DNA from 4 places in the Pseudomonas sp. H1_A03 genome. Region 4 is predicted to be linked to each of the others. Evidence: predicted binding sites of a transcription regulator. Region 4 holds the regulator's gene; each other region holds the start of a gene.

Region 1 (3,209 bases), 620 kb from region 4:
CTTATCTTCTACGGGTTTTTTGCTGTCCCATTTGCTCAGGGCTACCTGGTCGGCAATTTCCAGGCGCTCGGCGATGCTGTTGAGCAGCGGCTCAAGGGTAGGTGGCGCGGCGCTCGCACCGGTACTGACAAATAACAGAGCGAACACAAATCGGTATTTCAAAGGTGATCTCCTGTGGGAGCGGGCTTGCCCGCGATGGCGGTGGGTCAGTCATACATCAGGTGGCGGGCAGTACGCTATCGCGGGCCAGCCTGCTCCCGCATTCTTCACAAATCGCGGGCAAAAAAAGACCTCCTGAAGGAGGTCTTTTTTCAGCACGCCACGTTAAGCGGCGCTACCGGATCAGCAGCTGTAGTACAGCTCGTATTCCAGCGGGTGTACGAAGGTGCGAACCTTGATTTCTTCCGCGCTTTTCAGCTCGATGTAAGCGTCGATGAAGTCGTCGCTGAACACGCCGCCTTTGGTCAGGAACGCACGGCCCTTGTCCAGCTCTTCCAGGGCTTCTTTCAGGCTGCCACACACTTGTGGGATCTCTTTGGCCTCTTCAGGCGGCAGGTCGTACAAGTTTTTGTCGGCGGCGTCGCCAGGGTGGATCTTGTTCTGGATACCGTCCAGGCCGGCCATGACCAGGGCAGCGAAGGCCAGGTATGGGTTGGCTGCTGGATCCGGGAAGCGCGCTTCGATACGGCGAGCACGAGGGCTGGACACGTAAGGAATACGGATCGACGCGGAACGGTTACGTGCCGAGTAAGCCAGCATTACCGGTGCTTCGAAACCTGGGACCAGACGCTTGTAGGAGTTGGTCGACGGGTTGGTGAAGCCGTTCAGGGCCTTACCGTGCTTGATGATACCGCCGATGAAGTACAGGGCGGTGTCGGACAGGCCGGCATAACCTTCGCCAGCGAAGGTGTTCTTGCCATCTTTGGCGATGGACAAGTGAACGTGCATACCCGAGCCGTTATCGCCGTACAGCGGCTTAGGCATGAAGGTAGCGGTACGGCCGTAGGCAACGGCAGTGTTGTGTACGCAATACTTCAGGGTTTGAACTTCGTCAGCCTTGGCCACCAGGGTGTTGAACTTCACACCGATTTCGTTCTGGCCGGCAGTCGCCACTTCGTGGTGGTGCACTTCGATGACCAGGCCCATGTCTTCCATGGCGTTGCACATGGAGGTACGGATTTCGTGGTCATGGTCGAACGGCGGAACCGGGAAGTAGCCACCTTTGATACCTGGACGGTGGCCATGGTTGCCGCCTTCCACGTCCTGGTCGGACATCCAGGAGCCTTGTTCGGAGTAGATCTTGAACATCGAACCGGAGATGTCGGACTTGAACTTGACCTGGTCGAAGATGAAGAATTCTGGCTCCGGGCCTACGAATACAGTGTCGCCGATGCCGGTCGACTTCAGGTATTCCTCGGCACGCTTGGCGATCGCACGTGGGTCGCGGTCGTAGCCTTGCATGGTCGAAGGCTCGATCACGTCGCAAACCAGGATCAGGGTTGGCTCTTCGGTGAACGGGTCCAGCACGGCAGTGCTGTCGTCCGGCATCAGGATCATGTCGGAGGCTTCGATGCCTTTCCAGCCAGCGATGGAGGAACCGTCGAACATTTTGCCTTCTTCAAAGAAAGCATCATCCAGCGCATCGCGAGCCGGCATGGTCACGTGGTGCTGAGTGCCTTTGGTGTCCGTGAAGCGCAGATCAATCCATTTAACGTCATGATCTTTGATGAGTTGAACCGACTTCGACATAGTGTCCTCCGGGTGGCTTCGGGCTGGGTAGTGGAGTAGCCCTTAGAATTTGGGTGATGCCGGCGCGGATACTCCGCCATGGCAACCTGCCTCACAAGAGAGCAAATTGCATGCCAGTGCGCCAACATGGGTTTTTTGATCCAAAAACGCCCCTATAAAGGTGCATTGCGACAAAAGCGTAAAATCTTCGCACCGCAATGTGGCGCAATGGAACGAAAGCGCACCCATTTAGTGCGTTGCGTGTGCTATGCATATTAACTGGTTAAACCGTGAGCGATTTCCGCTATAATCCGCGCCCCCCTTTTTCAGCAGGCCCGGCGCGCGCTGTTTCCATGAAATTAATCGTTAAAGTCTTCCCCGAAATCACCATCAAGAGCCGACCGGTACGGATGCGTTTCATCCGTCAATTGGCCAAGAACATCCGTGCCGTGCTCCGCGATCTGGACCCGGCTGTGGTGGTGAATGGCGTGTGGGACAACCTCGAGCTGGAAACCCGTGTCACCGAGCCCAAAGCCTTGAAGGACATGACCGAGCGCCTGAGCTGCATGCCGGGCATCGCGCATTTCCTGCAGGTGGATGAGTACCCGCTTGGCGACTTCGACGACATCACCGAGAAGTGCAAACAGCACTTCGGTAATGAGCTGGAAGGGAAGATCTTTTCGGTGCGTTGCAAGCGTGCCGGCAAGCACACCTTTAGCTCCATGGATGTCGAAAAATACGTCGGCAGCAAGCTGCGTCGCGAGTGCGGCGCCGCCGGAATTTCCCTGAAAGCGCCGCAAATTGAAGTGCGCATGGAAATTCGCGACCAACGGTTGTTTGTGATCCACAGCCAGCACAACAGTATCGGCGGCTACCCGCTGGGCGCCCTGGAACAGACCCTGGTATTGATGTCCGGCGGTTTCGATTCCACGGTGGCGGCTTACCAGATCATGCGCCGCGGCCTGATGAGCCACTTCTGCTTCTTTAACCTGGGCGGGCGTGCACACGAATTGGGCGTGATGGAAGTTGCGCACTTTATCTGGAAGAAATACGGCAGCTCCCAACGCGTGCTATTTGTAAGCGTACCGTTCGAGGAAGTGTTGGGCGAAATTCTCGGCAAAGTCGATAACAGTCATATGGGCGTAGTTTTGAAGCGTATGATGTTGCGCGCTGCGTCGCGGATCGCCGACCAGTTGCAGATCGACGCGCTGGTGACCGGTGAGGCGATCTCCCAGGTGTCCAGCCAGACGCTGCCGAACCTGTCACTGATTGACTGCGTGACCGAAAAGCTGGTGCTGCGCCCGCTGATCGCCAGTCACAAGCAGGACATCATCGACCTGGCCGAAGAAATCGGTACCGCTGATTTCGCCAAGCATATGCCTGAATATTGCGGGGTCATCTCGGTGAACCCCAAGACCCACGCCAAGCGCAACCGCGTGGAGTACGAAGAACAACAGTTCGACATGGCGATTCTTGAGCGT
Region 2 (3,209 bases), 2.5 Mb from region 4:
TACGGGTAATTTGGATTTTGAACAGTTCCGGGTCTTCCTGGAAAAGGCCTGTGGCATATTGCTCGGTGAAAACAAGCAGTATCTGGTATCCAGCCGTCTCAACAAACTGATGGAGCAGCAGGGCATCAAGTCGTTGGGTGAGCTGGTCCAGCGCATCCAGGGCCAGCCGCGCAGCGGGCTCAAGGAAATGGTGGTCGATGCCATGACCACCAACGAAACCCTGTGGTTTCGCGACACCTACCCCTTTGAAGTGCTCAAGAGCAAAGTGCTGCCGGAGGCCATCAAGGCCAGCCCGGGCCAGCGCCTGCGCATCTGGTCGGCGGCGTGCTCCTCGGGGCAGGAGCCGTACTCGATCTCGATGTCCATCGATGAGTTCGAGCGGACCAATATGGGCCAATTGAAGGCCGGTGCTCAAATCGTGGCCACCGACCTGTCCGGCACCATGCTCACCAACTGCAAGACCGGCGAGTACGACAGCCTGGCGCTGGGCCGTGGCCTGTCCCCGGAGCGCCTGCAACGTTTCTTCGACCCGAAAGGGGCGGGACGTTGGGCGATCAAAGCGCCGATCAAGAACCGTGTGGAGTTTCGCTCGTTCAACCTGCTCGACAGCTACGCCAGCCTGGGCAAGTTCGACATGGTGTTCTGCCGCAACGTGTTGATCTACTTCTCCGCTGAAGTGAAGAAGGACATCCTGCTACGCATCCACGGCACGCTCAAGCGGGGCGGCTATTTGTTCCTCGGTGCATCCGAAGCGCTGAACGGTTTGCCGGATCATTACCAGATGGTGCAGTGCAGCCCTGGGATCATTTACCAGGCTAAATAGTACGCAAATCTAAATGTGGGAGCGGGTTTGCTCGCGAATGCGGTGGATCAGTCATAGATAAGTTGACTGACCCACCGCATTCGCGAGCAAACCCGCTCCCATTTTTTTTGCGGCAATTTCCCCAACAGCGGCAACTCTCCATTGCCGCTTTACTGGCGCCACGCGGAAACCTCTTGCCGCTTTTCTGGCATTGCCGCCGGCAACCGCCCCGCAAACCCTTGATATACGGGCCTCCGCAAGATTGGCATGCACCTTGCTATAACCCTGTTAACGAAAAGCAGGTCAGCCTAAAGGTTTCCGCCATGAGCATCAGCTTCGATAAAGCGCTCGGTATCCACGAACAAGCCCTGGGCTTCCGCGCCCAGCGTGCTGAAGTCCTGGCCAACAACATTGCCAACGCCGACACCCCGAACTACAAGGCTCGGGATCTGGACTTCTCCGCCGTGCTCGCCGCACAGCAGGACAAGACCAAAAACGGCACCTTCGCCTTGAACATGACCAACAGCCGTCATATTGAAGCGCAAGGCCTGAGCAATGGTGACGAGTCGTTGCTGTATCGCACACCGATGCAGCCGTCGATCGACCAGAACACCGTCGACGCCCAGCTTGAGCAATCGGCCTATGCCGAGAACTCGGTGAACTTTCAAGCCAGCTTCACCCTGCTTAACAGCAAATTCAAAGGGCTGATGTCAGCCCTGCGCGGAGAGTAAGCCATGTCCCTGTCCAGTGTTTTCAATATTGCCGGCAGTGGCATGAGCGCGCAGACCACGCGTTTGAACACCGTCGCCAGTAACATCGCCAACGCCGAGACCGTGTCTTCGAGCATTGACCAGACCTACCGTGCCCGTCACCCGGTGTTCGCCACCATGTTCCAGGGTGGCCAGGCTGGCGGCAGCGATTCGCTGTTCCAGGACCAGGGTAATGCCGGTTCTGGCGTGCAGGTGCTTGGTGTGGTCGAAGACCAGAGCAACCTTGAAGCCCGCTACGAACCCAACCATCCCGCCGCGAACGAAAAGGGTTATGTCTACTACCCCAACGTCAACGTGGTTGAGGAAATGGCCGACATGATTTCCGCCAGCCGTTCGTTCCAGACCAATGCGGAAATGATGAACACCGCCAAAACCATGATGCAGAAGGTCCTGACCCTGGGTCAGTGATAAGGGGCGCCAAATAATGGCCATCGTTGATACGAGTAACAACACGGCAGTCCAGGACCTTTTCAACTCCAAGGTCAAGACCGCGACCGACACCAGCAGCGTCAATAGTGCCTCCAAGGCAGCGACGGGCAGCCAGTCGCTGGGCAAGGACGCGTTCCTGCAACTGCTCGTGACCCAACTGAAAAACCAGAACCCGCTGTCGCCGCAAGACAACGGTGCGTTCGTGGCCCAGTTGGCGCAGTTCAGCAGCCTGGAAGGCATCAACACCCTGAACGACTCGGTGAACAACATCTCGAGCAACTTCAGCTCGTCGCAAGCGTTGCAGGCGTCGTCGCTGGTAGGGCGTTCGATCATCACCCAGACCGACAAGGCTCTGGTGGACACCAGCAAGAGCATGACCGGTTCGGTAGCCGTGACTGCGGCGACAGGCAACGTCGCCATCAAGATCACCGACAAAGACGGCAACGTGGTGCGCACCATTGATATGGGCGCCCAGAGTGCAGGCAACTCCGACTTTATCTGGGATGGCAAGAACGACAACGGTGAGGTCGCCCCAGCGGGCACTTACACCTTCGCGGCCACCACCAAGAATGACAAGGGCGACGCGGTTGCCTTGGCAACTTCGCTGCCGGCAACGGTAACCAGCGTGACGTTGAGCAAGACCGGCGGCGAAATGCTGCTGAACCTTGCAGGCGGCATGGGCAGCGTCAAGCTGTCGCAAATCCAGACTATCGGTACATAGAGCCGGCTAAATACGGCAGAGGGAGAGAAACATGTCTTTTAATATCGGCCTTAGCGGCCTCTATGCGGCCAACAAACAACTGGACGTGACCGGCAACAACATCGCCAACGTCGCGACCACTGGCTTCAAGTCGTCCCGTGCGGAGTTTGCGGACATCTACGCCGCCTCCAAACTGGGCACCGGCCAGAACAGCATCGGCAACGGTGTGAACCTGGCGGCTGTGTCCCAGCAGTTCACCCAGGGTGACGTCAACAACAGCGGCGGCGTGCTGGACATGGCGATCCAGGGCGGTGGCTTCTTCGTTCAGAAGGGCAGCGACGGTTCGCTGGAATACACCCGCAGCGGTGCTTTCCGTGCCGACAAAGACGGCTATGTCACCAACAATACGGGCACTTCGCGCTTGCAAGGCTACGCCGCGGACGCGGACGGCAACATCGTCAAGGGCGGCTTGACCGACCTGCAACTGAACCTGTCGTACCTGCCGCCC
Region 3 (3,209 bases), 2.5 Mb from region 4:
CCCAGGCGAATGAACCGGAACGCATCGTTGCGCATGATGGTGCCGTAGGTGGCACCGCGGAACAGGTGGGACCGCTCCTTGACCCACTCACAGAACCGGCTCATGCCATAGCGGCTCAAGCCCTGCTGGGCGATGTCACGAATATCCAGCCAAGTAGCGTTGATGTTTTCCCACATGTCGGCGGTAATTCGCCCACGCACGGCATGGGCGCTGGCCCGCGCTGCGCCGAGACAGCTGTAGATGCTGGCCGGGTTCGCCGCGTCCAGGGCAAAAAAGTGCAACAGGCGTTCGGCGTGCAACTCGCCGTGGCGCGCGTGGTAATCCTCCAGGGTGCCGGTGATCAACAGCGGCATCGCCAGTTCATGCAGGCCATCACCGCGCCCATCTTGAGGCATCAGCGACAGCGAATAGCTGACATCGAGCATGCGCGCGAGGTTTTCCGCGCGCTCCAGGTAGCGCGACATCCAGTACAAATCCGAGGCAGTTCTACTCAACATGGCATCAGTCCTCGACCACCCAGGTGTCTTTGGTGCCGCCGCCCTGGGACGAGTTGACCACCAGCGAACCTTCACGCAATGCCACGCGGGTCAGCCCGCCTGGGACTACACGGGTTTCCTTGCCGGACAATACGAATGGGCGCAGGTCGATATGGCGCGGCGCAATGCCGTTTTCGACAAAGGTCGGGCAGGTGGACAAGCACAGGGTCGGTTGGGCGATATACGCATGGGGCTTGGCCTTGATGCGCGCACGGAAGGCTTCGATTTCGGCCTTCGTGGACGCCGGGCCGACCAGCATGCCGTAGCCGCCGGAGCCTTGGGTTTCCTTCACCACCAGGTCCGGCAGGTTGGCCAATACGTGGGACAGTTCGTCGGGCTTACGGCATTGAAATGTCGGAACATTCTTCAGGATGGGTTCTTCATCCAGGTAAAAACGGATCATCTCGGTAACGAAGGGATACACCGATTTGTCATCCGCCACCCCGGTGCCGATGGCATTGGCCAATACCACATTGCCGGAACGATAAGCCGCGAGCAGGCCAGGCACGCCGAGCATGGAATCCGGGTTGAAGGCCAATGGGTCGAGGAACGCATCGTCGAGGCGGCGGTAGATCACGTCCACGGCCTTGGGGCCATCGGTGGTGCGCATGAATACGCGGTCATCGCGCACAAACAGGTCGGCGCCTTCCACCAGCTCCACGCCCATTTCCCGGGCCAGGAACGCATGTTCAAAGAACGCGCTGTTAAAGCGGCCCGGGGTCAGCACGACCACGCTGGGGTTATCCAGGGGGCTGGAGCTTTTCAGGGTGTCGAGCAACAGGTTGGGGTAATGATCGATGGGCGCGATACGCTGGGCGGCGAACAGTTCGGGGAACAGGCGCATCATCATCTTGCGGTCTTCGAGCATGTAGCTGACGCCGCTCGGGGTACGCAGGTTGTCTTCAAGCACGTAGTACGTGCCGTCGCCGTCACGTACGAGGTCGACACCGGAGACGTGGGAATACAGGTCGCGGTGCAGATTCAAACCCTGCATCGCCAGTTGGTATTGCTCGTTGGCCAGCACCTGTTCGGCAGGAATGATCCCTGCCTTGATGATGCGTTGCTCGTGATACAGGTCGGCGAGAAACATATTCAGCGCCTTGACCCTTTGGATGCAGCCGCGCTCGACAATCCGCCATTCGCTGGCGGGAATGCTGCGCGGGATGGTGTCGAACGGAATCAGGCGCTCGGTGCCCTGCTCGTCCCCGTAGAGCGTGAAGGTGATACCGGCGCGGTGAAACAGCAAATCGGCCTCACGCCGGCGCTGGGCCAGCAGTTCAGCAGGGGTATCAGCCAACCAGCGGGCGAACTCGCGGTAATGCGGTCGGACCTGCCCTGCCCCGTCGTACATTTCATCGTAATAAGTGCGGATCATGCCGAACTCCTTGTCACCCGGGCGCTAGAACCATCGCAAGGCCCGTGCCAGCGGCATAAACACTTAAGAATCAGTGAGTTGAATAAGCACCGGAATCCATTCGCACCGTCCTGGTGCGCAGAATGCCCGGTGCACTGCCCCCTGCTTCATCGCAATGCGGGCTTTGACTATCAACAGCATAGCCAGAGTTGATTTCACTGCCCGGTCAAGCGTACGGATAATTACCAACATCTGCTGAACAGGACGTGTCCTACAGCTCAACCCTTTGCGCGATCGGTAACGTAGTGCTTCGTGTACCGACCGGCCTCCCGGTCTTCCCTTTTGGCCACCCTGCTCGGGTGGCCTTTTTTTGGCCCTGAAAAGACCTGGATGGGCGCCAAAAACAAAATCGGCCGACCCAAAGGTCAGCCGATACGCTGTGTTTCTCATACTGCTCGCTGCTACATGGGTAACCCACGCACCTCCTGCTTCACGCCCCATCCCTCGATGATCCCGCCCAGCGGCTCGACCACCGCCTCAAAGTCTTGCTCGAAGTCTCCTATGCCGTCGTAGGTGGCAGACATGATTTTGCTCAGTTCCAAGTACCAGGCGCCATCGTCGCGCGCACTGACCTGGGCATTCAGCGATTCCCCACGAAACTCACCCGCAGCCCTGCGCGCCCGTTCTTCATCAGGAAAAATGGCGTAGAACTCAATGGGGTGGAAGCGTGAAAAGTCAAAGCCGCCCTCTTTCATGCGGCGCAGAACATTGGTGCTGATGTCTTCTTGATAGGCTGTGCTCATGAAAAGTGCTCCTCAGACTGATGGATAGACTTTCCGTGCTTCCCGAAGCCCACGCCGTACTGGCGTGGGAGCTACGGCAATAACATCACCGCTGGAAAACAAGCATGTAGCTGACAAGACCAGTACCTAGCGATTCATTCGCTGATCTCACTTGCAGAGTAGCGCGAAGCTATCGCCTCCACCAGAGGTGCTTGAAGGGTGTACAGCGAATGTTCAGACGGCAGGAGAGATGTCGAGGATCTGGATACTGTTCTGGTCTTTGAGGATCTTGACCGTAGGATCGGACTGGCGGCCCTCAAGGTCATTGAGGTCGAGCTCGGCGGCGACAGGCACCAGTTTGTTGCGAATCATGTGCGCAGCATCTTCGAGGCTAGGTCTTTGTTCGCAGGTGAACTGCTCCACGGACTGTACGCCGTGATCATCAACGAAAGTAATCTGCCACTTTTGCATCGGTGCCTCCTCGATAAAGCCCGCGTGTGGGCTCACATCTATCTGGACCTTGAGGGTTCGGCAAAC
Region 4 (3,209 bases):
AGTTTGTCGCGTACTTCCTTGCGGTCGAGCATGCTGGCGATCTGCCGAAGCAGTTCCAGGTGTGCATCGGTGGCAGCTTCCGGGACCAGCAAAACAAACAGCAGGTCGACCGGGGCGCCATCGATAGCGTCGAAATCGATGGGATGGTCCAAGTGCAGCAGGGCGCTGACAGGCGTCTCGCAGCCTTTGAGGCGGCAGTGGGGAATAGCGATGCCGTTACCAAAACCGGTCGAGCCAAGTTTTTCACGAGCAATCAGTGCCTCGTACACAGTTTGCGTTTCCAGTTCAGGCACTTCACGGCCGATCAGGTTGGCAATTTGTTCGAGGGCGCGTTTTTTACTGCCGCCCGGCACGTTCACAAGGGAACGGCCGGGGGTCAGGATGGTTTCAAGTCGGATCATGGGGGGAGAGTTAACGACCTGTACCTTGCATCAGGTGCAGATTCTTTTCCTTATGCTTTATGAGTTGGCGGTCCAGCTTGTCGTAGAGCGAGTCGATCGCCGCGTACATGTCCTCATGTTCCGCATTGGCGACGAGCTTGGCATTCGGTACGTGCAGGGTGGCCTCGATTTTCTGCTTGAGCTTATCGACCTCCATGATGACCTGCACGTTGGTGATCTTGTCAAAATGCCCCGCAAGCTTGTTCAGCTTGCTTTCGGTGTATTCACGCAGGGGTTTGGTGACTTCCAGCTGGTGTCCACTGATGTTGACTTGCATACAGCTTCTCCTTCGTTGCCAGTGCATAAAGCGACAGGCGAAAGCGCCTGCCACTGGAACGCTGTGGCCCGCCCGTCACATCAAACGCTTACGCTCGCTGGAAGGCGCGATCCCGAGGGACTCGCGGTACTTGGCGACGGTTCGACGGGCGACCTGAATGCCTTGTGCCTCCAGTAAACCAGCGATCTTACTGTCACTCAATGGCTTTTTCTGATTTTCCGCGGCAACCAGTTTTTTGATGATCGCGCGAATCGCCGTGGACGAGCATTCACCGCCTTCGGAGGTGCTGACGTGGCTGGAGAAAAAGTATTTCAGTTCATAAATACCCCGTGGGGTATGCATGAATTTTTGCGTGGTTACCCGAGAAATCGTCGATTCATGCATGCCAACCGCCTCGGCGATGTCATGCAGTACCAACGGTTTCATCGCCTCGTCGCCGTATTCCAGGAAGCCGCGCTGGTGCTCGACGATCTGGGTGGCCACTTTCATCAGGGTTTCGTTGCGGCTTTGCAGGCTCTTGATAAACCAGCGAGCTTCCTGCAATTGGTTGCGCATGAAGGTGTTATCGGCGCTGGTGTCAGCGCGACGCACAAAACCGGCGTATTGCGGGTTGACCCGCAGGCGTGGCACCGACTCCTGGTTCAGTTCAACCAGCCAGCGCTCGTTATCCTTGCGCACGATCACGTCGGGAACCACGTATTCGGCTTCGCTGGACTCGATTTGCGAGCCAGGACGCGGGTTGAGACTTTGTACCAGCTCAATGACCTGGCGCAGGTCGTCTTCCTTGAGCTTCATGCGGCGCATCAGTTGGCTGTAGTCGCGGCTGCCCAGCATGTCGATGTAATCGGTGACCAGGCGCTGGGCCTCGGCGAGCCAGGGGGTCTTGGCGGGCAGTTGGCGCAATTGCAGCAGCAGGCATTCGCTGAGGGAGCGCGCACCGATGCCAGCGGGTTCGAACTGCTGGATGCGGTGCAGGACGGCTTCGATCTCGTCCAGCTCGATATCCAGTTCAGGGTCGAATGCTTCGAGAATTTCCTCAAGCGTCTCGTCCAAGTAGCCCTGGTTATTGATGCAGTCGATCAGGGTCACGGCGATCAGGCGATCGGTGTCCGACATCGGCGCCAGGTTCAGTTGCCACAGCAGGTGGCTCTGCAGGCTTTCGCCGGCGGAGGTGCGGGTGGTGAAATCCCACTCGTCATCGTCATTGCTGGGCAGGCTGCTGGCGCTGGTCTGGTAGACGTCTTCCCAGGCGGTGTCGACGGGAAGCTCGTTGGGAATGCGTTCGTTCCAGTCGCCTTCCTCGAGGTTATCCACCGTTGGGGCGGTTTCCTGATAGGAGGGTTCCTGCGCATCGGGGTTGGGTTTTTGCTCGATGTTATCGGCCAGCGGGTCTGCATTATCGAAGTCGTCGCCTTCTTCCTGGCGTTCGAGCATCGGATTGGACTCCAGGGCCTCCTGGATTTCCTGTTGCAGGTCCAGGGTCGACAATTGGAGCAGGCGGATGGCCTGTTGCAGCTGCGGTGTCATCGTCAGCTGCTGGCCCATTCTCAGGACTAGCGATGGTTTCATGGCAGGGGCTTAACACCTTATTCGCCGGCGCAATGCGCCATCCACGACAGGGCGCGTGAGCGCCAAACATAAGCAAATTATATGCCTGATATCGGGGGCTTTGCCTAGAGCGCGGTAACAATAAAAATCCAGAGGTTTTCATTGACTCCCGCGCACCTTGGCAATCGGCCGTGACACCACGGTGTTTACAGGCGGAACTCGTGACCCAGGTACACTTCCTTGACCAGTTCATTGGCCAGGATGGTGGCGGAGTCGCCTTCAGCGATCAGTTGACCATCGTTGACGATATACGCGGTTTCGCAGATATCGAGCGTCTCACGGACGTTGTGGTCGGTGATCAGCACGCCAATGCCCTTAGCCTTGAGGTGGTGAATGATCTGCTTGATGTCGCCGACCGATATTGGGTCGACGCCGGCAAACGGTTCGTCCAACAGGATGAACTTCGGTGCAGTGGCCAGGGCACGAGCGATTTCTACGCGGCGGCGCTCACCACCGGACAGGCTCATGCCGAGGTTGTCGCGGATATGGTTGATGTGGAATTCCTGCAGCAGGCTTTCCAGCTCCTTGCGACGACCGTCACGGTCGAGTTCCTTGCGGGTCTCGAGGATGGCCATGATGTTATCGGCCACCGACAGTTTGCGGAAGATCGACGCTTCCTGCGGAAGATAGCCGATACCGGCGCGGGCACGGCCGTGCATCGGCTGGTGGCTCACGTCCAAGTCATCGATCAGTACGCGACCCTGATCCGCCTGGACCAGCCCGACGATCATGTAGAAGCAGGTGGTCTTGCCGGCGCCGTTGGGGCCGAGCAAGCCGACGATCTGGCCGCTGTCGATCGACAGGCTGACGTCGCGCACGACCTGACGGCCTTTATAGGCCTTGGCCAGATGCTGGGCTTTCAGGGTTGCCATTACTCGGCCTTC

Evidence for each region. The regulator sigma-54, encoded in region 4, starts transcription at its own class of promoters, with help from an activator protein. The targets are predictions, from matches to a motif close to ANTGGCATNNANNTTGCTNT.
Region 1: the regulator sigma-54 is predicted to act here: its motif matches at 1,848-1,867, upstream of glnA (type I glutamate--ammonia ligase).
Region 2: the regulator sigma-54 is predicted to act here: its motif matches at 1,064-1,083, upstream of flgB (flagellar basal body rod protein FlgB).
Region 3: the regulator sigma-54 is predicted to act here: its motif matches at 1,944-1,963, upstream of AB4O35_RS27315 (circularly permuted type 2 ATP-grasp protein).

What each region holds. Positions count from the first base shown of each region.
Region 1 is NZ_CP162829.1:1,656,158-1,659,366, forward strand. It holds gene AB4O35_RS07690 (chorismate mutase) at 1-162, opposite strand, end outside; gene glnA (type I glutamate--ammonia ligase) at 343-1,749, opposite strand; gene thiI (tRNA uracil 4-sulfurtransferase ThiI) at 2,082-3,209, shown strand, end outside.
Region 2 is NZ_CP162829.1:5,981,170-5,984,378, reverse strand. It holds gene cheR (protein-glutamate O-methyltransferase CheR) at 1-823, shown strand, start outside; gene flgB (flagellar basal body rod protein FlgB) at 1,126-1,533, shown strand; gene flgC (flagellar basal body rod protein FlgC) at 1,537-1,980, shown strand; gene flgD (flagellar hook assembly protein FlgD) at 1,997-2,722, shown strand; gene flgE (flagellar hook protein FlgE) at 2,754-3,209, shown strand, end outside.
Region 3 is NZ_CP162829.1:5,915,623-5,918,831, forward strand. It holds gene AB4O35_RS27310 (alpha-E domain-containing protein) at 1-497, opposite strand, end outside; gene AB4O35_RS27315 (circularly permuted type 2 ATP-grasp protein) at 502-1,911, opposite strand; gene AB4O35_RS27320 (ribonuclease E inhibitor RraB) at 2,352-2,693, opposite strand; gene AB4O35_RS27325 (hypothetical protein) at 2,907-3,143, opposite strand.
Region 4 is NZ_CP162829.1:2,271,386-2,274,594, forward strand. It holds gene ptsN (PTS IIA-like nitrogen regulatory protein PtsN) at 1-401, opposite strand, end outside; gene hpf (ribosome hibernation-promoting factor, HPF/YfiA family) at 412-717, opposite strand; gene AB4O35_RS10435 (RNA polymerase factor sigma-54) at 793-2,286, opposite strand; gene lptB (LPS export ABC transporter ATP-binding protein) at 2,472-3,197, opposite strand; gene lptA (lipopolysaccharide transport periplasmic protein LptA) at 3,197-3,209, opposite strand, start outside.